3 regions of the Paenibacillus sp. 22594 genome follow, and region 3 is predicted to be linked to each of the others. Evidence: predicted binding sites of a transcription regulator. Region 3 holds the regulator's gene; each other region holds the start of a gene.
What was found. Region 3 encodes LexA, which represses DNA repair genes until DNA is damaged. Its sites were predicted from a motif close to CGAACATATGTTCG; they were not measured.
Positions count from the first base shown of each region.

Region 1: ACTJKB_RS07410 (ImmA/IrrE family metallo-endopeptidase) is a predicted target of LexA. The motif match lies at 4,936-4,949, and genes of this name have one in related genera.
Region 2: ACTJKB_RS26900 (DNA polymerase IV) is a predicted target of LexA. The motif match lies at 8,368-8,381, and genes of this name have one in related genera.

Region 1 is NZ_JBQENA010000002.1:125,910-136,443, forward strand. Features, by position in the region: gene ACTJKB_RS07370 (extracellular solute-binding protein) at 1-452, shown strand, start outside; gene ACTJKB_RS07375 (hypothetical protein) at 574-738, shown strand; tRNA gene ACTJKB_RS07380 (tRNA-Met) at 822-898, shown strand; tRNA gene ACTJKB_RS07385 (tRNA-Ile) at 945-1,018, shown strand; gene ACTJKB_RS07390 (type I restriction endonuclease) at 1,343-2,419, opposite strand; gene ACTJKB_RS07395 (helix-turn-helix domain-containing protein) at 2,462-2,821, opposite strand; gene ACTJKB_RS07400 (hypothetical protein) at 3,159-3,437, shown strand; gene ACTJKB_RS07405 (2-phosphosulfolactate phosphatase) at 3,477-4,241, shown strand; gene ACTJKB_RS07410 (ImmA/IrrE family metallo-endopeptidase) at 4,375-4,917, opposite strand; gene ACTJKB_RS07415 (YjfB family protein) at 5,029-5,205, opposite strand; gene ACTJKB_RS07420 (hypothetical protein) at 5,829-6,041, shown strand; gene ACTJKB_RS07425 (NucA/NucB deoxyribonuclease domain-containing protein) at 6,104-6,544, opposite strand; gene ACTJKB_RS07430 (cytidine deaminase) at 6,729-7,145, shown strand; gene ACTJKB_RS07435 (glycosyl hydrolase) at 7,288-8,763, shown strand; gene ACTJKB_RS07440 (PH domain-containing protein) at 8,779-9,279, opposite strand; gene ACTJKB_RS07445 (hypothetical protein) at 9,577-10,215, shown strand; gene ACTJKB_RS07450 (YolD-like family protein) at 10,491-10,534, shown strand, end outside.
Region 2 is NZ_JBQENA010000011.1:156,367-166,900, forward strand. Features, by position in the region: gene ACTJKB_RS26845 (DUF6199 family natural product biosynthesis protein) at 22-243, shown strand; gene ACTJKB_RS26850 (hypothetical protein) at 261-1,106, shown strand; gene ACTJKB_RS26855 (hypothetical protein) at 1,115-1,312, opposite strand; gene ACTJKB_RS26860 (ABC transporter substrate-binding protein) at 1,637-2,656, shown strand; gene ACTJKB_RS26865 (helix-turn-helix domain-containing protein) at 2,769-4,370, shown strand; gene ACTJKB_RS26870 (hypothetical protein) at 4,444-4,566, opposite strand; gene ACTJKB_RS26875 (hypothetical protein) at 4,584-4,769, opposite strand; gene ACTJKB_RS26880 (YjcZ family sporulation protein) at 4,983-5,096, shown strand; gene ACTJKB_RS26885 (hypothetical protein) at 5,167-5,598, opposite strand; gene ACTJKB_RS26890 (stalk domain-containing protein) at 5,993-6,664, shown strand; gene ACTJKB_RS26895 (MATE family efflux transporter) at 6,753-8,105, opposite strand; gene ACTJKB_RS26900 (DNA polymerase IV) at 8,462-9,724, shown strand; gene ACTJKB_RS26905 (hypothetical protein) at 9,721-10,191, shown strand.
Region 3 is NZ_JBQENA010000001.1:451,289-461,822, forward strand. Features, by position in the region: gene metH (methionine synthase) at 1-1,566, opposite strand, end outside; gene ACTJKB_RS01900 (FixH family protein) at 1,753-2,175, opposite strand; gene ACTJKB_RS01905 (HAD family hydrolase) at 2,395-3,180, opposite strand; gene ACTJKB_RS01910 (hypothetical protein) at 3,217-3,744, opposite strand; gene ACTJKB_RS01915 (DUF896 domain-containing protein) at 3,829-4,002, opposite strand; gene ACTJKB_RS01920 (LysM peptidoglycan-binding domain-containing protein) at 4,113-4,526, opposite strand; gene lexA (transcriptional repressor LexA) at 4,765-5,391, shown strand; gene ACTJKB_RS01930 (L,D-transpeptidase) at 5,629-5,967, shown strand; gene ACTJKB_RS01935 (hypothetical protein) at 6,119-6,496, shown strand; gene ACTJKB_RS01940 (hypothetical protein) at 6,594-7,136, opposite strand; gene ACTJKB_RS01945 (hypothetical protein) at 7,252-7,470, opposite strand; gene ACTJKB_RS01950 (hypothetical protein) at 7,598-7,783, opposite strand; gene ACTJKB_RS01955 (hypothetical protein) at 7,853-8,080, opposite strand; gene ACTJKB_RS01960 (hypothetical protein) at 8,493-8,711, shown strand; gene ACTJKB_RS01965 (hypothetical protein) at 8,829-8,975, opposite strand; gene ACTJKB_RS01970 (YmaF family protein) at 9,582-9,941, opposite strand; gene glnA (type I glutamate--ammonia ligase) at 10,138-10,534, opposite strand, start outside.

The sequences.
Region 1 (10,534 bases), on a different contig from region 3:
GGGTAGCGATGGGAACCACACTTGGCAGCTTGATGGCGATCAATAGCCTCGCACAGAATAAAGAGGATGCCTGGGATCTGATCCAATTCGTCAACAGCAATGAGGTTGCCAAAATCAAAGCCCATAACCGTTACGAGTTAACCGCACGCAAAGATTATAATGGATTCCCGGAAAAGGCGCTGGATCTTACCCCATTCTACATCCAGAAGCCTCTACCGGCGAGTGACCCGGTCATGGACAGTCTGAAGGCGCGTCTTCCTGGAATAACCCAGATTAATGATGCCGGGCAGATACTATTCACAGAGGTGTATCGAGGCAAACGAACGGTTGCCAGTGCACTTCAAGCTTGGGAGAAACAGGGTAATTTCATGTTGAAGGCACTGCAGAAAGAACCTGATAAGTATTTTGATCTTCAGAATGGCTGGCCTGATAAAAGTGTTACGAAAAAATAAAACGTATCCAAAAATTACACAGCCGCCGCCGGAAACCGGCGGCTTATTTTTTGGGATATGGGCATGATATCTTTAGAAACAAAAGAGACCTTAATTTTGCGGAGAAGGAGCAGAAGGCATCATGAATTGGATATACTTCGCGAAGCTGTTCAGGACAAGATTTCAAGCCGGATGTCTGGCCAAAAGGCTCGAACAGGACGGCTGGATTTATGGCTATCATGACCCGCGTTTTGTGGAAATATACCGTTCACGCAAGGGCCGTTATGGGGTTCGTTTTCTTCCTTGAGCTCATTAACCAAAATCATCCTTGACTTTTGACCCGGATATGATGTATATTATCTATTGTCGCTGTTTGAATATGTTTACTGACGCGGGGTGGAGCAGCCCGGTAGCTCGTCGGGCTCATAACCCGAAGGCCGCAGGTTCAAATCCTGCCCCCGCAACCAATTTTATTTTCTCAGACAGCCATTGTATATACGGAATCCTAGATCCGGGCCCTTAGCTCAGTTGGTTAGAGCGGTCGGCTCATAACCGATTGGTCACAGGTTCGAGTCCTGTAGGGCCCACTTCTTAAAACCCCTTGCCTAGCAAGGGGTTTTTGCTATGTTGGGGTTTCAAACAATTAGAAAAGGTCTTCTTGGAATTGTCGGGAAGGAATTAAGAACAGTTGTCCAGATTCGATGGAGTCAAGATTTCGTTCGCTTGATACTGGTCTTCTATTATTTTTTCGAACGTTATTTCTAAATATAGGTAAAAGTTATGCTGATCATCTTTAATGAGCGCATATGTTCTATTTTGTTCTGAAAAGAAAAGCCATTACTGGCTGATCTTTTTTTCACTCCATCATTTGACTTAATTGATATGATGGACTGTGTACTTATGTAAATATTCTAAATAAACCTATTAACGGTTTGGACAAACTTTTCTTTATAAGAAATCAGTTCAGAAACATCTTTAATACCTATCATTGTTTTATCGTCATCATTGAACTGAATATACTTGTTTGCACCGTTAAAGTGTAATCGGCAAATCCATTTACGAATGCTATTGTCTACAAGAATATTGAAATAGCTTAGATTATCGCGGTAATTTATACGCTCTGGTGCAATAATATCTTTTAAAAGAATTCTTGCAGTTATGTAACCTTCCAGTTCTTCCTCAGTTGTAACAATTTCAGTAAGATTTTCTTTATTATTTTCGATATCTGTCACTATTTCATGAGTAACAGCTACTTCATTATTAAGCTGATCTGAATTTGTATTTGCAAGAGCGGTTTGCAGTTTATCGTTTAAAATATCATTTACAAATTCTTTGAATGAACGTTTTACAATGCCACTAAATTTTTCAATAACTTGTCTTGTTTTCTTTCCTGGGTATACATCAGATAAAATTGCTGAAACAAAGTCATCAGTTGGGCTTTCCCATTGTTCCTTCAAGAATCGCTTGATTTCAATTGTATACTTTAATTCAGATGCAGTCGTATTGATACTTTCTACATCAAATATGTCTTTTTTAAATTTAATTAATTCAGCTATTTGATGTTCTCTTATGTCGAAAAGATTGAATTCAAAGAATGGAGTAGCATCCATTTTATTCTGCTCTTCAAGGTCAGTATAAAATCTATAGATAATTCCATTTGTTAAAATTGCAAATTTGGCTACAGTTGTTCCAAAATATCTGAATAACTGAGAATCATGCTTTGTGAGTATTTCTGTTATTGATTTTGCCTCAATTAATATCATAGGTTTTTTATTTTGCATTATTGCATAGTCAACTTTTTCACCTTTTTTAATCCCAACATCAGCTGTGAATTCTGGAAGGAATTCTTCAGGATTAAACACATCATAATTTAATGCTTGGAAGAAAGGCATAATCACAGAAGTTTTGGTAGCTTCCTCTGTCAAAATGCTATCCTTCATTTTTTGAACTCGTTTAGCCAATGCTCTAATCTGATCCGCAAATTCCATCCTTGATATCCCCTAATATTCCTCATCGGCTGAGGGAATTGCTCATTTCATGGTCTTCTCTGCTTCATTCGTTACACGCTTCTTCATTTCACGGTACTTCAATAATGCTGCTTCCATCTCTTCAATTTCGTCCTTTGAGTACTTGTCTGGCTCACCAAAAAAGGACATATTCATTTCTCTTTGATTAAGTGGTTTCGGATCATTAGTTCGTCCTAGTAAATAATCGCCACTTGTGTCAAGTACGTCGGCTAATCTTCTCAGAGATTCAGGGTCTGGTTTCCTGTCGTTAGTCTCATACCGTGATAGCTGCACAATAGTCAAGCCACTCGTTGCAGCTAAATCCTTTTGGATGATGTTCTTTTTTTCTCTGAGGTACTTTATTCGATCACCGAGAGTCCTCATCTCGACTCCTCTCTATAAGCTGAAAATAAGTAGATACAAATTATATTAGCATTACCATATTGGTAAATAAACAATATTGCCAAAAAGGTAATTAATTTAGTTAAAATTACTGAATTGGTAGCTTATATTCAAAAAAATAAGCTGTTAAAATGGTAATTATGAGGTTGTGAAATAGCAAGGAGTAAGAGTTATCCTGAACCCTTTGAGGTTATATTTGGTGAGGTGCAAACTAACAAACAACTTAAGGATGCAATAGCGTGATGATTTCGATTCCCAAGAATTGCGCGGACTTGCATACCTAAGAGATAATCAAATACATATTTTCAGGAGGTATGATTTGAAGAATTTAGGGGCTATTTTGCCATTGCTGTTGTTCATCCTTACGGGTTTGTTTACGGTCTACAGTTTTGTATTTCCCTTTGAGGCTGGAGAGAAGCTGCAAGGTGTTTGGTTTGGGATGATCATCTTTTTGTGCCCGCTTGGGCTGCTAATGGCAATTACCAACAGGGTTAATACACAGCCTAAGCTCAAAAAGGTGGCAATTGGCGGGAATGTAGCATTGATGCTGTTTCTTTTTTTGTATATGACGCTAGGTGTTATCGTTCTAGGGGTTTAACGTTTGGTATAGACTATCTGTCATTAAGGAGGAGATTTCTTGTTTTATGACCAAATGGATTATGAAATCAAGCTGGAGTGGGGGGCAAGAGGGACTCGTTCAGCTTCGCAACGTGGGGATATTGTGATTATCGTGGATGTGCTTAGTTTTTCTTCCACGGTGGTGACTGCGGTGCAGCATCAGGCAATCATATACCCGTACCCGCCACCCCTAAATGAGCAAGCCAAGGCTTACGCCCAAGCTAAGAATGCAGAAATGGTGTGGGGAAGAGCAGAAGCCCTTAGAGAGGGCGGGCATTCGCTGTCTCCTTTGTCTTTTGGAGCGGGGGATCGGGCACGTAATTATGTCATGTGCTCATTGAACGGGGCATTATGTACATCCGCTGCCTCACAGATTACCGCTCTGCTCATTGGCTGTCTATTGAACGCCTCGGCTGTGGCGGAGTCTGCCATTCGATTCGCACAGAAGCTGAACAGAGATATCACCGTCCTTGCCTGCGGGGAGAAATGGTCCGATGCGGTCAATCAGGAAAATAACCTGCGTCCCGGCATTGAAGACTACTTGGCTGCAGGAGCAATCATTTCACAGCTTCAAGGAAGCCTGTCGCCGGAAGCGGAGGTCTGTGCCGGAGCTTATGAATACTCGAAGCATAAGATAGAGAGGCTGATCTGGGAGTCGGCAAGCGCACGTGAACTGCGTGAGCGGGGGTATGAAGCAGATGTGATGTACTGCTGCCAACTTGACAAGTGTGCTGTGGTGCCGATGCTGCATGAGGGGTATTTTATAGAGGCAGAGGACAGATGATTATGGGTAAAAGAAGGTGGGGCCCCCAATTTAGATATTTGGACCCTACCGGATGCCGGCGGGGTCAGCTCATTGATACCTATAGGCTCTGATCTCGGATAAATGCATGTCTGCATTATTATCTCCTCTGCATTTACCGAATATGTCTGTGGCTTAATTTTCTGTCCTCGTTTCGCTCCATCACAGCAATCAACTGGCCCTGGAACACACGCCGCTGAATTTGATCGATCCGCTGCAGAGCCAGCTCGCAGGGAACCTGAAAAGCAGCAGCAAGCTCCTGAATCGCATCTTCACGGAGTTCAGGCAGAGTCATCTTCGAAATCATGGAGTAAGGCATTGCCGCATACAGAATAAAGCGTTCCGATTCATCCCTCTCCGCTTGACTAAATTGCTCAGGCATCAGCGTATGGCTGCCGGCATGACGGAGCAGATGGCAGAGCTCATGCAGAAATTCCAGGCGCTGAAGTTCATCCGGAAGCCGGTTATCGATAAACATGCTGTACATACCGGCAGAGGCCTCAATCCCTTTGCTCCTCACATCCAAATAATGGACCCAAATATTCAGGCGCTCGGCAATATATGCAATCGAAATTTGTGCCGGCTTACGGATATCCAGCCGTTCATATAAATCTTCCGTCCACTTCTCCAGAGCAGTCATTTGATAGTAAGAATGCATTTGATCACCTCAGATACAAGATCGTATGTTCGTATTCACGGCCAAAAGAAAAGCCCAAAGGGCTTAAGGGTGACGCGAACCTGTGTTCTTATGTATCTAAGCATAAAGCAATCAAACTCTAATATCAAGTGTTTTTCCCAAGTTGGGGTGTACGCTCTGTCCAAGCATTTGAGCCATATTCTGTCCCTGAATCTCTGCCTGATCTTTGGCAATGCTGAGCACCTGCAGACCTACAGCCTGTTGTAGACTGGCCTGACCCAATGATACTGATAAAGCGGCGATATCCATTTGACACCTCCTAAAAGTTTTGTGAGCATGGCTTCCTGTCCTTCTTCGTACAAAACTCACTCCGGAAGCATAGTCTTAAGTTTTGTGAGCATGGTTTCCTGTCTTTCTTCGTACAAAACTCACTCCGGAAGCATAGTCTTAAGTTTTGTGAGCATGGCTTAAAAGGAGCTCTCCTAATTGTATATCGACTTTCTTCACACAATTGATTAGGTGTATGGGATTTCTTTGCCAATTGGCCCATGCAGCACATTAGCCTGCAACATATTCTGTGCTGTAGTCAATATTTAAGAGGAGGAATTAACTATGGGAGCAGATTATGGTTGCGGTTGTGGTAATAATGTCGGTGGAGTAAATCAAGGTCCTCCAGTAGTGCCGGTTTGTAGCCCTTTTACTTCGACAGGTGCGATTCTGGTACTGTTCATTCTGCTGGTTATTATCACTAGAGCTTGTATATTCTAGAACATATTCTAGAACTTCAATCTGCAAATGTTGCCCTGTCTGGCGAATGCCAGATAGGGCTATTTCTTTAATAATGCATCTTTCTCGCAGATTATTGCATACGGAACACTCGTTCGCATATAATACATACAAATGTTCTGTTTCTTTGAAGGGAGGGGCTTCAATTGAGCCCGAAGGATATGGAAAAGCTGATCGGTCAGGTGGTTGAGATTATATACGAGGATAAGGCAGGCAAAATGACACAGCGGAGAATAGAAGTGCATGGACACAAAGGCGGACTTCTCCGGGCTACTTGTTTGACTACTGGCGGACCACGTGTGTTTCAGGTGGAACGGATTCTGGCCTGGCGGCGGGTCAAGGTTAACCATGCTGGATGATATAGCGTGTAAGCTGCTGCGGATCATGTATCAATCCGGGAATCACCATAGCGGAAGCTGGGCTATTTGAACATGAATTCTACCCGCGTTCCGTCAGGCAGCTCCTCCAGTTGATTGCCCACCCAGCTGCCGGCACCGCGGTTGTCCTTAGGCGTTATGTATTCAATGTCAGCACCTCTGCCGCCTTCCTCACACATGGCCATCGGCCATTCGTCGCGGTCATATCCTTTTTTGGTCGGGATCCCCTTTAGTGATTCTTTGCGGTTCTCTTCGGCTTCCTGCCGGTCGATAGTGCAAATGGGAGACTCTCCGCTTCGGATGGCATCCTGAATGTGCCTGGCTGTCTCCGGGTAACGGTCACTGGGGAACACCAGCTGGACAACATCAGTGTCTCCTGTAGTAGAATGACTGCCAGGAAGCTGGTCGTTCTCCTCAAACCAATAAGCGGTGGCCAAGAGCAGCAGGGTGATGATGAGACTTGAGATGAATTTCTTGGACTTCACTTTGCTGCCCCCTAAAAGTTTTGTGAGCCTATGCTTCTGAATGTACAGCTTCGAACAAAACTGCTTCGAAAGCATAAGCTTAAGTTTTGTGAGCCTATGCTTTTGCCAAACGTAGGCTTAACCAGTATATCTTAAATACCGTCCCATTTAGTATACTGAAAATAGTAAAAAGGAGGTACAGATCATGGATTACGAGATTACTGCCGGGGATCAGACACTGATTGCCTGCGCACAGGAAATCATCAAGAAGCGTTATGAATGGGAGAGACATCATGTAGGAGCGGCTCTCCGGACCAAGACGGGTGAGATCTTCACCGCAGTTCATGTGGAGGCCAGCCTATCCAGAGTTACCGTATGCGCGGAAGCGATGGTGATCGGAAAGGCAATATCCGAGGGATACAAGGAGTTTGATACGATAGTTGCGGTAAGACATCCCGATCCCGATAGTGCTGAACGTGAGATCCAAGTCGTCTCGCCATGCGGCATGTGCAGAGAGCTGATTGCCGATTACGGCAAGGATTGCAAGGTGATTGTACCTGTCGAGGGAAGTCTGGCCAAGGTGAATGCAGTCGGATTACTGCCAATGAGGTATTCCAGATAGCTGAAAAAGAAATATACATAGCTTGAATCATGGTTTTTGGATTCCGTGTGGGATAGGTATGCCGATTTCATGTCGATTCGCCGTGCACTTGTCCGACAAGTCCCCATATGATGTAGAAAAAAGGGATAGGATGGTGGAAAAGATGGAATCGCGTATACTTCGGGATTTACTGGATTCCGCCTCACGGCTGGTGGGTGATGTGCAGTGGCAGGCAGCCTTTCGGAATGTGCTGATGGCTCCTGCAGATGCTTCGCTCTCCCTCCCGGCAGTGAAGCTGCTGAAAACGTTGTACCGGCTGCAGGGGCAAGGAATGCTCAGTGGGCAACATGATTATCTGGAGAGCCCCGATGAATACAGCAGCAAGCTGAAGTTGCTAAGCGGTCAATATGCGGCTATCCACGGCTATGAGCTGGGAGCTATTGAGAACCAGACGGCACAGCAAATCGACAGCCAGCGGCAGGCGGTGGTTGACAGCGCGATCAAGTGGCATAAAGCGGGCGGAATCGTGACGCTGACTTATCATGCCCACTTGCCTGGGACAGCTCCGGCGTGGTCGAATGTCCAAATGAGTCTCAGTGAAGCGGATTTTGCCAAATATATTACGCCGGGTACTGTCCAGTACAACACGCTGATTGCGGATCTGGACAAGACAGCGCAGTCGTTAAAAAAACTGAATGATGCAGGTGTGCCGGTGCTCTGGCGTCCATATCATGAGATGAACGGCGATTGGTTCTGGTGGGGGCGGAAAAGCTCGTTCAGCCAGTTGTGGGACATCATGTTCGAACGGTATACGGCGTATCATAAACTTCATAATTTGTTGTGGGTGTGGTGCCCCAATGCCAAGAACCAATGGTCAGATGAACCGGCCATTTATTATCCGGGCAGCAGCAGAGTGGATGTACTGGCAATGGATATCTATGATGCGGATTTCAAGGTTAGCCATCAAGATACTCTATGGGAGCTGGGACGCGGCAAACTGATTGCGATTGGTGAAAATGGGGAGCTTCCGTCTCCGGCTGTGCTGGCCAAGTCCCAGAATAAATGGTCTTACCAGATGAACTGGGGCAAGCTGCTGTTGGAGAAGAACAGTGATGTGGCGATCAAGTCTTTCATGAAGGATTCCTTTGTGTTTACCCTGGATGAATATACGGCGAAGGCGGCAATATATGCCTCAATGCCCGAAGCTGCCCCTTTGCCGGGACTGTATGGGCAATATTACAGCAATGCAACCCTCAGCGGAACACCCGCGGTTACCCGGACCGATGCAGATATTAACTTTGTCTGGCGGCAGTCCGCTCCCGATCCGGCGCTTCCAGCCGATGTATTCTCTGTGCGCTGGAGCGGCTGGCTGAGTCCGGCCTACACGGAGAGCTATACGATATATTCCTCTTCAGACGATGGCATCCGGGTGTGGATAGATGGGGTGCTGGTCATTGACAGTTGGGTGAAGCAGAGCGGGCAGGAACGGCAGGGTATAGTGAATCTGATTGCCGGCAAGCTGCATGAATTGAAGGTGGAGTATTATGAAAACCAGGGTGATGCGCGGGCGGTTCTGATGTGGGAAAGCCCCAGACAGGTCAAAGGCGTTATTCCGGCCGGGGCATTCTATCTTCCTTAAAAAGCAGGGCGGTGTTTAGATCTGTTCGCGGTAGCTGATATTATTGGCGATTTTTTCATCACGCACAGCTTTGCGGAGCACATCCTTTACGGTTTGGGGATGGCGGATTCTGCGCAATATCAGCTGCGGCGATGAAGCGTCATCCGAAAATACCGTAAGGCTCCCGATGCCGAGAATACGCTGCATGATGGACTGGTCCACAGAGAAGTCATTCACCCGCAGCAATTCGATTTCTTCAACGTCTTTGCCAATCAGTCCGGTTTTGACCATAATACGCTGGCTGGTGATCGTATATGTAGTTGTGTTCAGGCGTATAATGCCTTTGAGGCGGTCGGAAATACCGGCTGGTTTACCCTGCCACAGTTCGATTTCAGGTCCTGAACCCGATCCGGGTGCCGCTCCAGCAGATGGACGGCGTATAGGCGCAGCTGAATCTCCCTCAGTACTTGCTCCACATTCTCCGCAAAATTTGGCACCTTGCTTGTATTCTGCGCCACAGCTAGTGCAATAAGGCATCGGCTATCTTCCTCTCTATCAATCATGTTGCAATCATTATAGTATAAACAGAGATTTCCAGACACTGCTGGGGGTCTTTTTTTTTGAAAATTATATACTCAACGCTATACATTATCCTTCTATTTCTCGCTGAAACGGTAGTTACCTTTAAAAGGACGCATTACCGTTTCTGCTTGTTTTGCACTGAATGGAAACGCTTCAATTCCGCCAAATATTTCATTCTTGCTATTTTTACATAATTTTCAGTTGCACTTTACAATACTCGATATTATTCTGTTAATTGGAGGGATTTTTAATATGAGACAAGCCTTACTGGCAGTGTTACTAATGGTAGTTGTGGTTCTAAGCGCCTGCAGCAACAATAACTCGGCACCAGCTTCCCACGAAGAAGTGCAGGAGAAGGTACAAAGCTTTTATAATGAAATGTCAAAATTTGATGAAAAGGGCAAGTCCTCATTGGACGCGTTCAACACTACCTTAACCTCATTTTCGACAGGAAAAGCAACGGACAAGGAATTGGAGAAGGCAATGGATCAATTTCAGGACACGGCTTCGGATATCGCCGATGAAGTCAAGGATGTGAAAATTTCCAAAAACCTGCCAGAGAATATTCAAAAGCTGCTGAAAGACTCGATGATTGCGTTCCAGAGTGCATACTCCATCAAGGAGCAGGCCTCGAAGAGTGCGGCTTCCCCGGACGTTACAGCGGATGAGTTCAAGGATATGAACCAGCAGGCGGATGTGGCGATGCTGTACGGCATATCCAAGCTGAATGAAGCCAGAGTAGCCGCAGGGCTGATCGAGAAGGGGAGTGCGGCGGAAGGAACATTGTCTGGTACAGATACCAGCACCGCTGCAGACACACAAGCAAATACAGACAATACAGACAAGGATACACAGTCCGGTTCAGGAACTTCGGTAACTGACGTTAAGTAAAAAGGAACGCCTCCATAAAGGCGACTTCCTTTCATTGGGCATAACAAAGGCGCTGCACAGAAAAACTGTGAGCGCCTTTTTGTTAGCTATTGGGAACGTACCAGACAGAAATTGAAGCGCCTGGATTTCACTTTAGTCATTCTATTGCGGCTGCATATATTTTTTTCTGATTGATTAATAAGCGGAGAAGGGCGTATAATACAAACATACGTTCGTGTCTGGCGAGAGTGCAATCAGTGAAACGATTTAAGATCACCCTGGAAGGAGGAACGGCAATGGGAGAAAAGCTGGAAGGGAACAGCCTTTGGGAGAGCAGCCG
Region 2 (10,534 bases), on a different contig from region 3:
ATGAATAGGAGGAGTGGTTCAATGCCAAACGCTATTTCATGGGTATTCACAGCATTTCTTGCAGTCTGGACGGCGGCGGCAGCCTATGCTGCAATCCGGCCCTACTCCTTTTGGCGGATTACGCAGGGCTGGAAAGCAGTGAAGGAGCCGCCTAGAGCCTACTTTGTAGTTTCTGCTATAGGTGCATCCATTTTTGCAGCTGTCGGACTCGGACTTTTACTGTTGCCATATATTCTAAAATAAAAAAAGAGGTAGTTCTCGTGAGAAGAATGATGACTGTAGCTTGTGTAATTGCTGGGATCAGCGGATGGTTTGCTGTGAGTTCCCAGGCAAATGCTTATCATGGAAAAATAACTGCGATTAAAATGAAAAATCCTTTCAGCGCTTGGCAAGGCGTAGGTGCAGATGAAAAAAGGATTTATATCACTTCGGACCGGGATAGAGACTTTGCTCTTTCCAATACAATTTCAGTGTATGGAGTGGCGGGGAAATACATAACGGAAAAGAAAAATGCTTATACAGGCAAAGACGGAAAGAAACGCTTCATGTCCTTTGGAGATTGTTTGGTTTCAGATAAATTTCTGTACGCTACTGTTTATAACTTCAATGCCTCTCCGCCGGAAGAGGAGCGGATTAGTCGAATTGTGAAGTATAGACTTTCAGATCTGAAGCAAATTGAGCAATATAATATCGGTCAGGGTACAGCAGAATCCATAGCTAAGTATAAAGGATCATTTTGGGTGGTCTATCATGATAGAAATGAAATAAGAAGATTTGACAGGGATTTTCGCCAACAGGCAGTATACCCTTTATCAGGGAAATTTGGTGGTGAGGGCGGTTACCAGGGAATCTTTTTTATAAAAGATAATCTCTATGCCAATCTCCATGGATCGAATGAATATGGCAAGGAATATGCTCAAGGCATGGATCATTACAGGTTCGATGGTCATGAATTCAAATTTGTGAACAGAATTAAGCCGCCAACCTATGGTTCGGGTCAAGGTGTGGAGAGAGTGGGGGATTCAATCTTCTGGGCAGACCGGCCGGGTAATCAAATTATCCTTACACAAGGAATCGATTTACTTCGGACAGAGAATGACAGTTGAGCAGCAGACTAGAATTTCTCGGGCTTTTCAATTTTTATGGAAGCGACTTCGCCACATTGTTTGCAAAAGGTGAAAATCACTGGAGAGCCCAATGAAAAAGGTTTGCCGATCGGTCTTACGTTGGCATCACTGCTTTTCATTACTCCCTTCGTGAAATGGCTGCCTCCACATGTCGGGCAAATCCTGTTTTCTTGCTGCAAAATCATCGCCTCCGTTAATAAATATCTTCATCATTACGTTAAAAGGAAGCCGGGGTTTCATACACTCTCTTAATAATTATCCGTTATAGTAGAAGCAACACCTGTTGTATGCACTTGGCCTTGCCGGTTATCGGCAGGGCCTTTTTTTAAAAAATAAGCGTATAGGGTTCATGCCATAAACTATCCTTATATTTTTTCACTGGTTCATATGTTTGTATAAGATTTTTGCAGAGAAAGTGCATTGCAAGCTGGGGAAGACATGCTACTATTGGGATTGAGATTATTGAGAATGATAATCAATCACAGCAGAGCGCGGGAGTGAATAATTCAATGGTAAAATGGGGTAGAAAACTTATATGGACAGCCGTACTTATTCTGGCATTGACTGCAATTGCGGCGTGCGGAACCAATAATAATGCTGCAGGTACCAGCACTGTTCAAGCTACAAATCTGGCGGATGGAGCCACAGCAAATAGCACGCCAGCCGATACAGGTGGCAGCACGCCAGCTGAAGCCGGGACACGGACCGTTGCCGGTGAGTTCGGAGATGTTGAAATTCCCGTCAACCCTCAGCGGGTAGCAGGGATCTATCTGGAGGATTACCTGACAGCGCTTGGTGTTACTCCGGTGGTTCAATGGTATCATCCGAGCTGGGGCAAGCAGGATTACTTGAATCTGGATGTGCCTGAATTCGATATCTCCGGTAGCATAGAGGCATTGCTGGAAAAAAATCCGGATCTGATTATCGTCGACGGCGGCGCAGATGCGGCCAAATTTGAACAATATTCCAAGATCGCCCCCACCTACCGTCTGCCGGAGCGGGTGTTGCAGGACTCCAGACAAGTGCTGACAGCCATTGCAGATGCACTGGGCATTCCGGAGAAGGCAGAAGCCGTGCTTAAGGAGTACGATCAGAAGGTGGCGGATGGAAAAGCCAGGCTGCAGCAGGCGCTTGGACAAGAGAAGGTGGCAGTTATCCGGCTGAATGTCGCGGACAAAACCTTCGCTTTATTCGGTGTCAAAAACCGGTTCACCGGTGTTATTTATGATCAATTCGGACTCACACCAGTCCCGATGGCTGCGGAGATGACAGATTATCAGGCTCTAATATCGGAAGAGGTTATTCCTGAGCTTGAAGCGGATCACATTATTGTCTTTCCTGACAATGGGGGATGGGATACAGCGGAGAATCAAGAGGCGCTTCAAATCCTCGATGGCCCGCTGTGGAAGAACCTGCCTGCCGTGAAGAACGGAAATATTTATAAAATGGAACGTTCTCATTGGCAATCCGGTGCCATTACGGCTAATTCGATGAAGCTAGATGATCTGCTGGAGGCTATGGTGAAATAAATAGAAGCCAGGCGCGATGAAGCACAAAGAAGGTCTATCAGCATAGTTGATAGGCTTTCTTTTTTGTTCTACACTAAGATGATGAAAATGATTCTCAATTAGGAGGCGGGGAATGTTGCAAAATCCGAGTGACAGTATTAGCAAAAAACTATTCTACAGCTTAACCAATATAGAATCTGTTACCCTATCCCTCAACGAAAATAGACCCATTGCAGTGTTTCAGGACTACACGCTCATCATTATTTCGCAGGGGCAGGGCTGGGTCGAAGCTGGTGAACGGCGTTTTCGATTAGAAAAAGGAGCGGGGTTCCTGTTCGAAGTTGGCTCAATCAACCGGATTCACGCGGAAGAGAAGGAGCTTTGTTTTTATCGGATTACCTTCGAGATTATTGGGAACGGGAACAGCGGACATAGCAGAAAGGAAAGAATGCCCGAGAACGGCATGCTTCGGCCGGGTCCGGTCAGCTGTAGACCTTACTCACAGTGCGCATTGCTGCTGGAATCGATCTGTCAAAGCCGCAGAAGCCCGGAAGAGATCGAAGGGTTCGCGGGTCATATCCGTTTTCAGGAGCTGCTGCTGCTGATTATGCGCGCGAATGACACAGGGCTGAAGACCTCGGATGATCATGAGGCAGTGCGGCGGTCCATACGTTATATACAGGAGCGTTTTAGTGAAGAGGTCACTATCGACTACCTGGCGGAGATTGCAGGTGTTAGCCGTGCCCGGTATCCCCGGCTTTTTAAAGAGATGACAGGCCAGAGCCCCTTGGAGTATTTGAATGCCTTGCGTATAGAACGGGCGCAGCAGCAGCTGCTTCTGACCAGTGACCGTCTGCATGATATCGCACTAACCGTCGGCTACAGCAATGAGTACTATTTCAACCGGCGCTTTAAAGGTTTGGTGGGGATAACCCCCGGCCAATATAGAAGTCTTCATCAAGAGGGAGTTCGTGTATTCGCTCCTTTTCTGGAGGATTATCTGCTGGCCTTGGGTATTGTTCCGGTGGTTCAGTTATCCCATGCCCAGTGGGGGAAGCAGGAGTACCTGGGGCTCCATCAGGTGCCGACATTCGATATTTCAACCGGAGAATGGCAGGAACTCTCCCGTTATACGCCCGAGCTGATCCTGCTGGATGATGGCTTTCAGCGCTGGCATCTGGATGAGTGCCGCCGGATTGCCCCGCTGCTCCGGCTGCCTTTTCATCAGGAGGACTGGCGGGCAACCCTGCACTCCACAGCCGCTATCTTCGGCAGGACGGATCGTGTGCGTGAGGTTATTGGCAATTACGAGCAGCAGTCGAAGCGGGCCAGGCAGCAGCTAAGCCGCTCCGTGAAGGACAGCAGCGTAGCCTTTTTACGGATCTCCTCCTGCGGAATTACTTTATATGGATGTGGGGAGCTGGGGTATACAGGAGGCGTATTGCATCAAGATCTGGGACTGCAGCCGCATTCGCTCGTCCAGGAGCTCACCCGGGGGCAGAAGCGTGTGAACCTTACCCGTGACGAGCTGTCGCAGCTGACTGCGGATCATTTGTTCATTACCTTTGACCGGCAGGAAGGGGAAGGGCGGGAATTGCTGGATACACCGCTATGGAGCAGACTACCCGCTGTACGCAGCGGATGCGTGTACGAGGTGGATTTTATGGCCTGGATGAATTATGGTGTACTCTCCCATCAGCGGAAGATAGAGGACGTGCTGCGTGTGCTGGCGTGAAGGAATGGGAAAGAAGCAACGTCCGGGTCGCGCCTCATTAACCGATTCCCATCAGGAGATGGTTACGTGGAGCTTAAGGGGCAAACGAGACATTCTGAATTATATAGCGTATGACAAAGAAGGCGATAATCAAAGAAGAAGCCAGACCGAGTAAAAGGGAGACGATCGCCTGATCGGAACGTTTGGATTTGCTCATGGATTTCACCTCAGGGGTTACAGCCGTACGAAACGTTTTATGGTCCAGTAGGGGAGCTTAAGCCGTCCCTCATTCGTTATAATCTCTAAAACGTCGGCAGCCGGATTAATTTCACATTTTCCAGTATACGTTTCTCCGCTAACCAGATGGACACGTTGACACATGCTGGAAACAAGTGCAAGCTGGATGTCCTTTTTTTTCATATCTTTCACTTCCCTTACTGCTATCTCTAAAATACTATTTATTTATTATTTAAACCTCCTTGGCAATTCTTAACAGTCATTAAAGTTACATCTTTGTTATTATTTAATTCCGCTCACCAATCGCTGATGCCACATCTTTTTCCGGTATGCCCAAACGCTTGAGGGGAATCCGCATATCCTAAGCCGTACTCTATTTTAAGGAGGAATTAAATTATGGGTGAAAATGTTGGCGGATACGGCGGCGGATATGGTGCATTTACTTCTACCGGTGCAATCCTGGTTCTGTTTATTTTGCTGGTAATCATCTCGAAGACCATTCTGCTCTAGCATCTACGCTGCATCGACAGACAAAATCCGTCAGCCATAGGCTGGCGGATTTCTTCTTTTCAAGAATTACCTAATCAGAATAAGCACATCCATTGAAACTTTCGGGACCTACTCGGTTAACGTTTATCGAGCTGTTCACAAATAAGGAATAGATGATCTCATCTGCTGGAGCAGGATTGTAGTCAGAGCATATTAAGTAAAGCGGAAATAAATTAGTCGGTGTTGTTGCTCCAGGATTTAATTGAAGTCGGTTTGAAGCCACTAAGGGATCAGTAGCTGCACTCCCTCTAACAGCAAACAGGGTTAACGTGATAAATCCTCCTGAAAACACAAAAAAAGATGCAACACCGTTAAGTTGTACTCTGATTGGACCTTCCGCTCCTGCAGTGGTTAGTCCAATCTGCCCGATTAGCACATTCTGGTTGGCTGTCAATCCCACACCATTCATGCTGCCGGCAATACTTGCATTTTGAGAAGTTCTTGCATCAAGTAACCGTGTCATAGAACATACCTCCCGTACTATTTGAGATATGCTATGCGGCTCGCGAAAGAGGTTCGTCCGCAGTACGGTAATTATCTTTATGGATTAAGGGCATAGCAGCCTTAGGATCACTTACGTCTTTTAGTACCTAATAAACCACCAACAACAATAATTCCTATAACCAAAAGAGCCCAGTAAAAGATAGCCATCTCGATCAGCCCCTTTATAGTACGGTATGCATGGCATCAATCTTCATGCTCTTAAATACAGCTAGTACTGTGATCGTACCATATATTGGGTTTTGATACAGCCTCGAAAAGGGCAGACCCGGAAAATATTGCATACCAGGGGATGATTCATTATACTTCCAATATAGGAAATCAAAATTTGAAATAACGGAGAGGAGTTTGATAAAGTGAAAAAGAAGATAACAGCCGCGCTAACTGTTTTTGCTGTACTTGGAGGGATGGGGACAGGTGTATATGCCGGTGCCAACCTGCAAGAGATCAAGGCTTTCCTCAATCCCGGAATCAAATTCAAGGTCGATGGCCAACCCGTCCAGCTTAAGAATGGCAGTGGTGCAGTCGTAGCTCCGATTACTTATAACAATACAACGTACTTACCTGTTAGAGCCGTATCCGACCTGTTAGGCGTTACCGTTAATTTTAATGCCGCAGCCAACACAATCTTGTTAGGAGAACAAACAGAGGGGGTATCGATTGCTGCCGGATTTGATTCGTCCTATCACACCAAAGATCCGGACAAAACGGTGTATAAAGACAAGGATTATAAAGATGTCCATTTCGATAACGGCAGTGGAACCCGTGGCTCTTCCTTCATGCTCTACCCCAATAAAAAATATCAGAAGCTGTATCTCCAGGTTGCGGCGATCGGCGACGATATTGAAGACTTCTCCATTATAGATAGTGATACCGACACGGTGCTTAAGAAACAGAACATTACCGCTGAGGAGGGACTCATAACGATAGAAGTGAATATTTCCGGAGTAAGTAAACTTTTTGTAACCGGGGATGTTAAAGAGGGCTCCTCCGTCTTTATCCCCCTGACTACTTCATACTACAAATAAATTAGGCAGTCATGATAATAAATTAAATATTAAGTAACCTCTGTACCCTTCCAGAATTGGCGGGGTATTTGGTATGGGCCACAAATACTTATTGAAGGGTTTGGCGCACATGCATATGTTTTCTGAATCTATACAGCAGAAAAGCAGCTCGTATGATAAGGTCTATGGTAATGGACAGCCATACCCCCGCGATCCCCATCCCTAAGTATATACATAATACATACACACCCACGACTCGAATCAGCCACATCCCAATTGTTGTACTATACATTGGACTTTTGGTGTCTCCAGCACCCTGTAGCGCCCCAGCAATTACAAGCCCGATTGCAAGGAATGGCTGGGCGAAGGCGTCTATTCGAAGGGCTGTCGTGACCATATGAATGACGTCTTTATCTTTAGTAAACCAGCTGGCAGCAAGCGGTGAGAAGAAAAAGAGAAGTACACCGACAACCCCCATGAATACTACAGCGATCCATGCAGTGAGCATGCCATACTGGTAGGCATCCTGTTTTCGCTCCGCACCCAGATGCTGCCCTACTAAGGTTGTTGCTGCAATGGCAAGGCCGTATCCAGGCATATAGGAGAAAACTTCGATATTTCCAGCCAGAACATGGGCAGCATACACATCCGTTCCTAGACGGACGATCAGACCAAAGTATAAGACCTGACCAAAGCGCATGATTAACCTTTCCGCTGCAGCAGGACCCGAAAGCTTTAACAGCGGCATTGTATACTCACTGGCAGAGCCTTTCCAGATGGAAAATGAAAGCTTTGATTTGCGAATGTAAAGGTACAAGACTATAGCACCGATGATTCGCACGATTGATGTTGCCCAGGCAGCGCCAGCTATCCCCCCTCCGGCCCAATCAAAAAGTCCAAAAATGAGCACATAATCCAGCACAATATGAATAAGATTAATCCAAATCCCAACCTTCATCGGTGTCTTTGTATTGCCAGCCGCACGAAGAATACTTCCGAATATGGTCATAAGGGCTAGAAAAACAGAAGGTATAGCTACGATTTGGAAATAAACAACTCCTTGTTTTATGACGCTTGGTTCCGCTCCCATTATACGCAACAACGGTTCGGCGAAGAAGAGAGTAGCCAAGCCAAAAATAATACCTGCAATAACAGAAATCCATGTGGATTGCCGAGCGATTGCTTTCGCTTGGTCGACCTGGCCTGCACCAACGCTTCTAGCAATCAATGAGGAAGTTCCAACTCCAATGGCCATAAAAACAGCAATGTAGACCGCTACGATGGCATTGGACACACCCACAGCGGCAACCTCATTCAAACCAAGATTGGAAACAAAAAGAGTGTCTACAAACCCTACAACCGTCTGCAGGAAGTTCTCAATCATAGCAGGTACAGCAAGCGCTAGGATTATTTTTATTTTTTGTTTATTATCGGTATCTTTGATGATAACTGCTTCCGGCATAACAATCCTCCTGTGAATTTGGCTTTCAACTGATTTGATTATATCCCCCCCCGGGGGGTTAATACCAAGGGGATTTACGCTGAACTTAAAAACTCCCATATATCCTGTGATGAATACTTCAGCGTAGGTCCAGCGTATGACCGTTTGCCTGGTGTGAAAGCTCTGCCGGCCTATTATCCCATCAAAGGTTAGGTGATCGCCGGCAATAGGAACGTTTGTTCTATTTTACCATTGCTTAAAAATCTCTAACGTGGTTATAATACAAACAAATGTTCCTGTTTTGGAGGCGGATCTTATGCAGATTCGAAACGGTCAAATGATTGAAATTGTATGGCAGCGGGTAGAGGAGAAGCACTATGCCTAAGAATCGCGTTATTTTACTGTCCGACTGCCAATCCTTTTATGCAAGCGTTGAAAAAGCAGCCCATCCCGAATATCGGGATAAACCTGTTGCAATCGGAGACCCTACCCGTATGAACGGCATTGTGCTGGCCGCCTGCCCCATTGCCAAAGCTCAGGGAGTAACAACGGCATCGCGGGTGGGGGAGGCTATGACAAAATGCCCTGGGCTAATTGTCATACGACCCCGCATGGGAACTTACATTAAGGTCTCGCTTTTGATATCAGAAATCTACCGGACCTATACGGATCTGGTGGAACCCTACAGCATCGATGAGCAGTTTCTGGATATCACAGGCTCACTCGCTTATTTTGGGGGATCACTGAAATATATGATTCAAAAAATCCAGCACCATGTTTTGCTGTCGACAGGTGTCTGGACCCGGGTAGGCATTGGGTCTACGAAAGTTATGGCAAAGATGGCTACAGATAATTATGCCAAAAAGACGAAAGATGGGATATACCAACTTACCTTCGACCAATTAGAGTCCACCCTGTGGAGACTGCCGGTCCAGGATATGTTTATGGTGGCGTCTAGAATGACCAGGAATTTTTGGCGTATGGGTATTTCCACAATCGGAGATATTGCCAGAATGGAGCTGCCCGAGTTTAAACAACGAATGCGAATGACCATGGGCAAGCAAAGTGATATCCAGGCGGAATATTATTGGCAAACTGCGCGTGGGCTAGATCCTAGTCCAGTGGTCACGGGGATCCGCCATCAGATCAAATCCGTGGGGCATGGCAAGGCACTGCGCTGGAATTTATACACCCGGCTTATGGATATTGAGGTTGTGCTGCTTGAGCTCGTTATTGAGGTGTGCCAGCGGGCACGGCGGTATCGTTATATGGGGGCTGTGGTATCTGTTTCCGTTTTGGAGACAGACGGAGAGCGTTCACACTCCTACGAGCGCCAGATGACATTGCCCGAGCCTTCATCGTTGACGCATGAGGTAGCCGCAGCGGCGCTGAAATTGTTCGTGGACCATTGGTCCGGACTGCCTGTAGGGCGCTTAGCCATCACGTTGTCCCACCTTTCGGATGATCGTGTGATCCAGCTTACGCTGTTCGATGACCGGGTCCGCTCTTACAATAAGGAACGGGCCATCGACGGAATTAAAGCCCGGTACGGAAACCAGGCCCTTATTAGAGCATCATCCTTACTTGAATCCGGAGTTGCCCTGGAGAGAGCTGAACAGATTGGAGGGCATTATAAATGAGTAAACTTGAAGGCAACGAACGCTGGAAAACCAAAATGATCATGACGGAGCATGTGGAACAGTACGAGGAGCAGCAGCGGGATCCGGGAGATAAAATGATAACGATCGGAGAGCGGACGATGGTACGCGACCTCATTTTACTCCCTTACATAGATACAATGGTTGGCAAAAGCCTGAAGGAGATCGAGAACTCCGGCAATATCCTCAAACGCGCCTATTTAATGGCCGGTCAAACTATTCAGCGCCGCATCATGCAGGATACCTATCAGTTGCAAAAAGAGCTGAAGCAGCGGAATATCCGGGTACTGGCAGATGAACAGGAGGAGTTCCTGGTGTATTACAAAATCTTTTGCAGGGGATATCAGGAACGCTTTGGCCTGACCCGTGATGTTATGCGCACAGAGATAAGCTTAAGGCTGACCAAGTATACAGCCGAGCTTGGGGCGGTATTAAAAGATTATAAATGAAAGTTAATTGCTATTGAATTGAAAGCTGGGTGAATGCCAAAAAAGCTGTTTACCTATGTATGCAGTAAATTAACGAACAGTAGACGCATACTGCTCACTAGCGAATTCCAAAAGAGCTCGTTTAGAAGGTTCCAATATAAAAACCAACAGCTGTCTTAAACAGAAAAATAAAATCGTAAACTACTGTTGGTTTATTGCTAACGTTCCCCATTAGTTAAGTAAGTAACACTAACTTCTCTAAACGTGTCATTAATGGTATTAGCATGAAAAAAGGGGCTGTCTCAAAAGCCATGAAATGGCTACTTGAGACAGCCCCGCTGTTTTTGAGTTGGATAGACTTGTG
Region 3 (10,534 bases):
CGAGACATTGCTTATACCTAGGATGGTATGCACTTCAGGAAGGGCTTCCTTGATTAGCCGTATACCGTCGATCGTCTCCTTGGCGGAACCGATATACTGCTCATCCCCGGTACCTACAGGAAATACCAGTGTATCAAAAATCAGATCTTCCGGCGCCAGACCATACTTATTGACCAACAGCTCATATGAACGTTTCGCAACTTCCAGCTTATCTGTAGCTTTAATAGCCTGTCCCGTTTCATCTATTGTACCCACAACAATGGCGGCGCCATATTTATGGATCAGCGGAGTGACCAGCTCAAATTTTTCTTCACCATCTTCAAGATTAATGGAGTTAATGATCGCCTTGCCCTGGCAGTATTGCAGTGCCAGATCGATTACCTTGGGATCGGTGGTATCAATCATAAGCGGAACCTTCACCTTTTTGACCACCAGTTCCAGAAATTTCTTGATATCTTCACTCTCATCACGGTCCGGGTCCTGAACACAGACATCTATCACTTGTGCACCGCTCTTCACCTGAGCCCGGGCGATTTCGGAAGCCTCTTCATATTTGCCTTCCACAATCAGCCGCTTGAACTTCCGCGAGCCAAGAACATTCGTGCGTTCACCCACCATATACGGGCGGTTGTCGCTCTCAATATATACAGGCTCAATCCCCGAAAGTGCCGGCGGGTGCTGTCCATCCAGACCACGGGGCGGATAGACCGCAAGCGCCTCAGCCATTGCACGGATATGGTCCGGTGTGGTTCCGCAACAGCCCCCGGCAATATTTAGCCAGCCTTTCTCGGCAAAACCGGCAAGCTTGCGGGCAAGGGAGTCCGGCGACTCGTGATAATTACCGTTTTCGTCGGGCAGTCCCGCATTCGGGTAGCAGCTTACTGCTGCTGAGGAGATTGCCGAGAGTGAACGGATATGATCACGCATAAACTCCGGTCCGGTCGCACAGTTAAGCCCGATGGATATAGGTTTCAAATGCTCCAGTGAAATGTAAAAAGCTTCAATGTTCTGCCCGGCAAGTGTAGTCCCCATCGGTTCAATCGTCCCGGAGATCATGACCGGCAGTGTTACCCCCGTCTGCTCAAAAGCATTCCGGATGCCGATGCTTCCCGCCTTCACATTGAGTGTATCCTGGGAAGTTTCGAGCAGCAGTGCATCCACTTTCCCGTCGATCAGCGCAACCGCCTGTTCCTCATAACTCTTCATAAGTTCATGGAATGTGACACCACCAGTCACCGAAAGGGTCTTCGTAGTCGGTCCCATAGCACCTATAACATAGCGCGGATGGTCTGCTGTATCATATTTATCTACGGCATTCCGGGCCAGCCTGGCGGCTTCGAGATTGATCTCGCGTGCCCGCTGTGGAATATCATATTCGGCCAGTACGACAGATGTCGCACCGAAAGTATTTGTCTCAATTAAATCCGCACCGGCTTCCAGATATTTCTCATGAATATCCTGTATGACCTCAGGCCGGGTGAGCACCAGCATTTCATTACAGCCGTCAAGTTCTTCTCCGCCAAAATCCGCACCGGTAAGCGGCACCTGTTGAATCATCGTACCCATTGCTCCGTCAAGAATCAGTATGCGCTGTTGTAAGCTTTCAGCAAGTGTGAATTTAGCCACTTTCTATCCCCCCAGTAAAACATTAGAGTAAGTTTAGCAGAATATATGGAATTCGAAAAGCCTTCCTTTCCACTCTGCATTATCTGTTATTGCTGGCGGCAGCCCACCGCCTTAGGTTTTGTTGTATTATGGCTGAACCACAAGCTTTTTACTGGGCATAGAATGCTGTGTCCGGGCAGTTACATGGGAAGTCACTGTATACTCTCCGTCCGTTTCTACTATTCCTTCAGCCTTATATGTACCATCCCCTGCTGATTCCCCAGTGAACTCCAATTTCTCGTCCGCATTGCTGTTATTTATGATTTCAAAAAGAACCTCTTTTGCATCATTCACCGGTTCGCCATCCTGTGTAACCAGCGCTTCAAAAGTCACCTTCTGGCCTGCAGTGACCTGCCGGGGACTCCAATTCAACTCTACTTTTATAGGCTCCATAGACATGTTTGCCACAGTATGCATATGACTTTCCGTCTTCCCGCCTCCTGAACAGCCTGAAAGAGCTGCTGCGATCATTACCGATAATAATGCTGCCAGCTTTCTTTGATGGATCATTTGGAATCCCTCCGAGTCAAGGTAGGTTAATATCATACTGACATCCCATGAAGCATTTCATTTCTATTATACACATAATATTCAGATAATCAGTAATCAAACTCTTTTTCCGCCCCAATTTGTGAGAATGGTCATAGACTCATTCAATCCTTACGAATATATTAATGCACAAAAAAACCGCATCCCATTTGGATCAGGATAACGGTTTTGGAAGAGATACTATAAAGATTTCACAAGCGGAAGAAGCTCACTAAGATGACCAATCTGATAGTCCGGTGTAATTTCGGGATCAGTTTCTTTACCGGTGCGGTTAATCCATACAGTAGTCAGACCTGCGCCAAGACCGCCAAGGATATCTGTGGTCAGCTTGTCACCAACCATAATTCCTTCCTCCGGCGAAATATCAAGCAGTTCCATCGCATGTGTGAATATCCCTTTGTCCGGTTTACCTTTACCGAAGTTGCCTGAAATCACAATATGGTCAAAGTAAGGAATCAGCTCAGGCACACCATCCAGCTTCTCCTGCTGCAACGCAGGGCACCCGTTCGTCAAGAGCAGTAGCTTCACCTTACCCTTGAGCTGATCCAGTACATGCAGTGTTTCTTCATACATGTAAGGACGGCTACGGCGTTCCGCAGCAAATTTAGAAGCCAGCTCTGCAGCCAGCGCTTCATCCTCCACACCCAGTGCTGCCAGCCCGCGGCGCCAGGATTCGTTACGGTAGACAGGTGCAAGCTGCTCCATCTTCCGGAATTCAAGCTGTTCACCTGCTGTGAAATTCCCCCACAGCGCTTCAAAAGGATTGATTCCAATCAGCTTGGTGAACGGAAACGTTTCATATGATTCATACAGATTTCTCGCTTCTCTGCGGACAGCTGCTTCCAGCTTCTTAGGATCGACGGATTCACCTGCTGCTTCACTGGCATAACGAAATGCTTCTTCAACGCTCCGCTCATCCCAGAGCAGCGTATCATCAAGGTCAAAGAGTACGGCGGAAATCGGCATTATAGTTCTCCCTCTCCCTATGCTGGACGTATCTTTCTATTCTTTCACATATTCCACATGATTCTGCTTGGCGAACTGCTCCAAACGCTCACCCATTGCATTAATGTCATAACGGTTGAGCAGCTTGGAGAATACCCACTGTGTGCGTTTACCTTTGTACTTAATGGAAACTGCGCCACGGGTGACAATAATTTTTTCAATATCCCCTGCCGGAAGCTGGCGTTCACGATTGTATTTAATGGTGGCAAGTCTGGCACGTTCAACCTTTAAATATGGACGACGGAAAAAAAGCAGTGCCGCGAGCAGGAAATACAATACAACTCCCAGCCAGTTGGCAAGAATACCGCTGCCCTTAGCTTCATCTATAGAGCCAACTACCCAGAACATGATGCCAAGCATCAATAATACTACGGGAAAAACAATATTGCGGCCTTTAAAAATATCGCTGCTCTTTGCAGCTGCAGAAGTGGTTGATGCATAGATGGAATCTTTCCCTTGCTTCTTGCGTTGCTTGTTGATTTGCTGTGTGTTGCGTTGAACCATTCTTTCCCAAGAACGGGCCATGTCAGTTCCCCCTAGTCATCCTATAATATCTATGAAAAGGAACAGAGCATCATTAACTCCTGCCTTGTTGCCTTGTTCATGCGCTTATTTGTCCACAATTTCAATAGTATTAAGCTGAGCACGGAAGTTACTGCGGATATTGCCCAGGTAGATCTCGCGAAGCTTGGCTCTTTCCTTAAGCTCCTCTTCATTCAGGCCGTCACTCTTCTGTTTGCGCGCTAATTCATTGATGCGGGCGACCAATTCGTCAATGTTCAATATGTTCCCCTCCCCTATAAATTCATTCTAACTTTGCCATGAGAAAAAGAGCTTGTCAAGGTCTGCTCCCTGAAAGCTCCTGGTATCCATCTATAGGCACTCCATCAGTATTAATATACAGGTAAACTTAGCACATCGCCGGCTTTGATGTTGCTGTTCTCAAGACCGCTCGTCCGTTTGATTCCTTCTATATATACAGCCGTTTTCATATGAGCCGGTTTATTCTTAAGTGCTATGCTCCAAAGTGTATCCCCGCGTTCAACAACAACCCTCTTCTCCTGTTTGGATGACAACACCGATCCCGCAAAAACATTGCCTACCACAGTAAATCCGGAAATCACTAATAGAAAAATCAAGGCCAGCTTTACAATTGTATCCTGACGGAGCAATCTGCGGCATGCTGCCGCTAATGAGAAAAGAAGATTCTTCATATCTAGTCTATCATTGTATGCAGAACGGGCTCTCGCTGTATGGTCCTCATGAACCTCGTCGTAAATACTGCGGTATGTGCTGTATTTTAACATATTAACCGGCCTCCAAACACTTGTTCTTACTTTCGAATTAATATAACACGAACATGTGTTTTGTTCAATACCTTTTTCGAACAATTGTTCCCTTATTCTCCGAACCCCTTTTCTGTTTATATCAAATCCGTTTTACCATTCTCCAGCTGCCATTCCCAATCGTTTTAGAACTTATGTTTGTACGAACGGAAGTTCTATGTTATAATTTTCCCAAACATAGTATATGGGGTTGATTCCGATGTCAAAGATTTCGAGTCGTCAACTGGCGATCCTGGAATTTATTCGTAACGAAGTCCGCAGCAAGGGTTATCCGCCTTCTGTCCGGGAAATCGGTGAAGCTGTAGGACTGGCTTCCAGCTCCACGGTACACGGTCACCTGGACCGGTTGGAGAAGAAAGGGCTTATCCGTCGTGATCCAACGAAACCGCGTGCAATAGAACTGCTGGGACAAGAGGATTCCGAGAATGTTCATCAATTTGTTCAGACGGTAACACGCATTCCAGTCGTTGGAAAGGTTACCGCCGGGGTGCCGATTACAGCAACAGAGAATATTGAGGATTACTTTCCACTGCCTACCCATTATGTAGGTGATAACAAAGTGTTCATGCTTTCTGTTCTTGGTGACAGTATGGTCGACGCTGGCATTATGAATGGTGACTATGTAATCGTCCGCCAGCAGCAGACAGCAGATAATGGCGATATCGTCGTTGCCATGACTGAAGAAGATGAAGCAACAGTTAAGACCTTCTACAAAGAACGTGATCATATCCGTCTGCAGCCGGAGAATCCCGCTTATGAGCCTCTACGTTTGAATCGAGTTACGATTCTGGGCAGAGTTATCGGCCTATTCCGTGATATTCATTAGTAAGTCCCCGTCTCATTTAAAACAGTTCCGCTTAATAGCGGAACTGTTTTTTCCTTTTCCCTCCAATCTACCAATTATTTTCTTCACACTATTTAGTACTCTTTGTTGCCCTATCTTGTCCCCTGTGCCTGATTAACCGAAAAGGAACATTTGTTCGCTTGTGATTTTCTATCTAATTTTCCAGAACTCTCTCTACACTCCACTCATATTCTGATCATAAAAGGAGTGTTGATCAAAATGCCCAATTATCGAATCATTACCGATCTGTCACAGCGGATGCTGTATCTGCTGGACAATGACACTGTAATTAGAGGTTTTCCTGTCGGCATAGGCAAGATGCTGTCCGTCTCTCCAGTTGGAGAATATACCATTATCAACAAACAGAAAAACCCCGGTGGCCCTTTCGGCGTTTTTTGGATGGGCCTGTCCAAGCCCCATTACGGGATTCACGGAACCAATGACCCTTCCTCCATCGGCAAAAAGGTATCCCATGGCTGTATTCGTATGTACAATGAAGATGTGTTAGCCCTCGCAGCAACTGTTCCCATCGGAACCCGTGTAACCATTCGAGAATAACAGCACAAAGGACACCTTGTGAGACATTTATCAACGTCTCACAAGGTGTCCTTCATGTTCAAACATTTATTTCGCATACAAACAGGAAAAGTGAAGTAATATGTCGAAACCTGTATATTGGTAAATTAAATCTTGAAAGGAAGTGTCTGGTTTGAATCAATCCAAAATAAGAACCCATGTCGACTTCAAGGTCGATGCATTAGGTAAGCTCTCCAATCTTTTACTGAACAATAATCATGGGGAACGCAGAGTCAATATCCTTACAGCCTTCGGCAGCATTCAAGGCAATGTAGCTTCGAACACCAGCAGTAATGAGGATGTATTTAACCTCAAATCATTGATGGACGATGTCATCGTTGATGAATACATTTCCTACTTGGGTGCTGAGCATCCTGAAAAGACATTCAATTACAATTTTGTAGTCTTGGATAATGTGATTGTACGGCCTTTCGCCAGCTTTGGAACTGAAATTGAATATAAACAGCTAATTGTCTACTCCGAGCAAATAACGTCCTTCAACTTCATGTAAAACCTGTTTATGACTACATATTGAAGCAATAGGCGACTAATGTGTCTCCCGGTGAATCTCAGGCTTATACCATTCACGACCCGGGAGCACATTGCTCTTATTGCTCAGTCTGCTCATATCCAAGCTCATCCAGAATGCCTTCAGCCAGTACAAGCTGCACCACTTCCGGCTCCTTCAGCTTCCTGGCGTAGACTACTGCACTTTTGGTAACTTTCTCGATCAATCTTCGGCCCTGTTCCTTGGTGATCGACACTTCTACCCCAGAGCGCCCTACCACTTCAGATAAGCAAAAAAAGACAATGCGCATACTATAATTTTCCCTGCTTAAAAAGTAGAACAAGTAAGGAACATTCTTCAGCAGACGATCCACCCAATTCGTAATCTCACGGATCTGATAAATCTCCCTGCGATCCTGCTCATACCCGTTAAATATGAGCGTTACCTTCCCGCGCATTTTCTTTTTCTCATACTTCTTGAATTCCCGTAAATAATTCTCCAGTCTTCCCTTCTCCACATCTTCCCTAGAAATATTCAGCACTGTAATATCTTCTAAAATCTCATTCAGACCAGAAGTAATTTCCACTCCGCTAGTTTCCTGCTGCTTCTGTAATCCAATACGCTGCCGTAAATCTTCTTTCATCTTTATCACCTTTCACTTATGTAAGATATTCGGATTCACACCTATGAAAAGGCATCCCGGGGGATGCCTTGGATTACAAGACTTCTTTTAAAGTTTCTGCTCCAACCATTAAACCTTACAGCACACTTCTAAGCAATCGGATAGCCGCAGCGTTTAAGCGTAATGCTTCCCGTATGGAAGCCCTCGCAGCCAGCAGCTCACGTCTGGCACGGCTCGGGTTTGGCACCCGGCGCAAGTTTTCATTGATTTCTTCCAGTCTTTCCAGCAAAATAGCTCTTTGTGTCCGCAGCAAACTGATGGCTCTGCGGATTCTCGCACGTTCGCGTTCTGTCATCATTACACCTCTTTTACGTTTTATAGTATAAGAGATGCAATAACAGCCGTATTGGTATGTGTTATCCGGCAACAATAACAGCTTATTAAAACAAAAGAGCCGCTTTTCAGCAGCTCACAGACTCAGGTTAAGCTTCCTTGACCTTAATAGAGATCACATTCGCCGGATTAATGTGTTTGCCGCCCGCCATAATCCATTCTGTAAGTCCGCTAGATTTCAGATGTGCCCGTGCTTCCTCCGCCGTCTTGAATGTGGATTCCAGTTCTTCAATTTGTCCATTCACATATTGAAGCTCATAGTGAACTGCACTCACAATGAACCACCTCCTATTCTATTAATTCGACATCAGGAGTGGTTTACCTTTAACGTAAGAACTTGTCCGTTACTCTTGCTTCTTAGGCACACGGACTCTGAATTCAAACCCTTCCCGGCTGTAACACATTCCTGCTACAAGTACATCTTCAGGCGTCCATCTCTGCACAGGTCCGGCATAATCTGCTATGACGTGCGGTTTGCCATCAATCAATTGAACAACGTATACCTTCACTTGTGCGAGAGCTGCCGCGAACAAGTCGGCATCGCTCGTCAGAACCTTATATGTTGATTTCAAAACAGCTCCTCCTTATCTCCTGTTTCCCACTGCTCATAAATTACACATTTTTAAGCAATTATGTACGAATCCCAAGCAGCAAAACCGTTAAGACAAGTATTACAATACAATACTAATAGTCACCTACATAATACCACGATTATCTTCCCAATAATCAGAGCTGAACCACAAAAAATATGCATGTGGGTCATATTTCATTCTATTGGTAGTATACAGCCGCATGGAACAATATGTAAACGGTTAAGCAGGCTAATTTTATCAAAAACCATTCCCCTTCTTTTTTGGCATTCGTTCAAAATGATGTGTTACCGCTGATATGCGTGTCATTTTCATGACTTAGCTTGCCTTTCTGTCCATGATTTGATAAGACTAAGGTAGTTTGTTCCCAGATTGGAAATGAGGAGGATGCACATTGGAAGAAGTACGGATACAAAAAAAAGACCGTGCCGTCAGCTTTAGGGTGATCGAGGAGGAAGGCGAGTATATCGTTTTTGACATGTCACTCTCAAACCCGGCCAGCAGCCGCACCCATTATACCGGTAAACAGTTCGCAGAAGCTTGGAAAGCAGTTGAATCAATTCTAGGCGAAACTGAGATTCCTGATGAAATAACAAAATATGCAAATTCTTAACTCAGAACTTAAGGGCCCCGGAAAACGGGGCTTTTGGTTTATTTAGCGATATCAATTTACGAACATTAGTTCTCTATTTAGTTATCCGCAATATAGAACGGAGCAACTCCCCAAAACCTATAAGAACATTCCCCCAATAGACGACCACATGGCTATATACACACCAGTCAGTACACTTTCAGCGTTAACTGCTATTGGAACAGAGACAATTAATCCTGCCACCAATAACAAACCGCCAAAATATTGAAGATATTCACCTTTCACATGATTCACTCCTCTCCACTATATTTGCAAGGAGCATTTGTACTTGATTCAGCTCTGCCTTTTTGCGGTCGATCTCCTTCGGTTTCGGTGGAGCAACGCGAGTTTGCGGTTCATTGGCAATCTTTCTTCCCCTCCAGCCTTATTCAACTCCTTAAGCTTTACTAAGGTGACACAGCGAAACCCCAATATTCAGCTAACGATTGTATATAATCTTCATAGAGAGCTTGATCGTCGCGGCCCTTTAGAACAGCTTGATCGTGAAACCCTCCGGTGGGACGGCCGCGGCCGGTTCGGTGTCCAATCCAATTCCTATTTCGCTTGAAGTATCGTACCGGTGCAAAACCCCGATTTCCAAGCAGTCGGACAGCATCTTCGCATAATGTTGGAATCATGCCTTACAGGCGCTTCGAGATGCCTGTTCCTATCAGAAGCCCCTTCCGCGCGACCACATATCTAAAACACCTTTTAGTATTTAGGGTATTCTGTGAATGTACATCATTTATACGCCGGTAGCCTGTCCACATTAATAAATTCTCAATAATGCTCTTCCTTAATAAGCGCACCACCATAAAACCCCGCCAGTACACTGACGGGGCAATGAACACGTTAAATAAGCGGTTCTTGAATCAAAGTGGCAAAATTAAATTGGTGCTGATGACCATCATTTAAAGTAGTGAGACCCGTAACAAAATGTACATGCTTGCCATTTCCAACCGAAATAGCCGGCCCCGTCCTAATCTTTTTGAGATTATGAAAATGGTTTAAGAAATCCGTTTTAGTGAGATCAATTTCATGGACATGGCTCTTCCCTACCCGAATCGCTTGTCCCGTAACACCTGCGAACCGATGGTTATGTCGATCTGCACCTTCTTCTGCCAATTTGGTACTACCCTCAAATTCATGTACATGCCTCTGCGTCAATTTAGCAGATCTTACTTTCTTTAATATAGGATTTTTATTCTGCATTCGTTGCCTGCCTCCTTATAATAGTGAACAATAACATCCTATTGAGGCAAGCGAATGTATGTGTTAGGCAACTGTTAAAATCCTAATGATTTTTTACGACATCACGTTTACTTCATTCTGTACGGCCTATTGAAGGGCTCATAAAACTCCACACAAAAAAACCCTCAACGCCAACGGCGCCAAGGGCTGCTTCATCCTAGTAAAGAGTCATGTACTGATCTCTTTCCCATTCGTGTACTTGTGTGCGGTAGATATCCCATTCGATCTCTTTCAGCTCATAGAAGTGAGCCAGTGCATGTTCACCAAGGGCTTCAGTAATAACATGGCTGCGGATCATTTCGCTTAATGCTTCCTTCAGATCGGACGGCAGACTAGGAATTCCTTCTTCAATCCGCTCTTCCTCAGACATCACATAGATGTTGCGGTCGATGGGAGCAGGAAGATCCAGCTGACGCTTGATACCGTCTAGACCTGCCTTCAACATTACAGCAAGTGCCAGGTACGGGTTAGCTGCAGGGTCCGGGTTACGAACTTCAATACGTGTGCTGAGTCCTCTGGAAGCCGGGATACGAATCATTGGACTACGGTTGCTC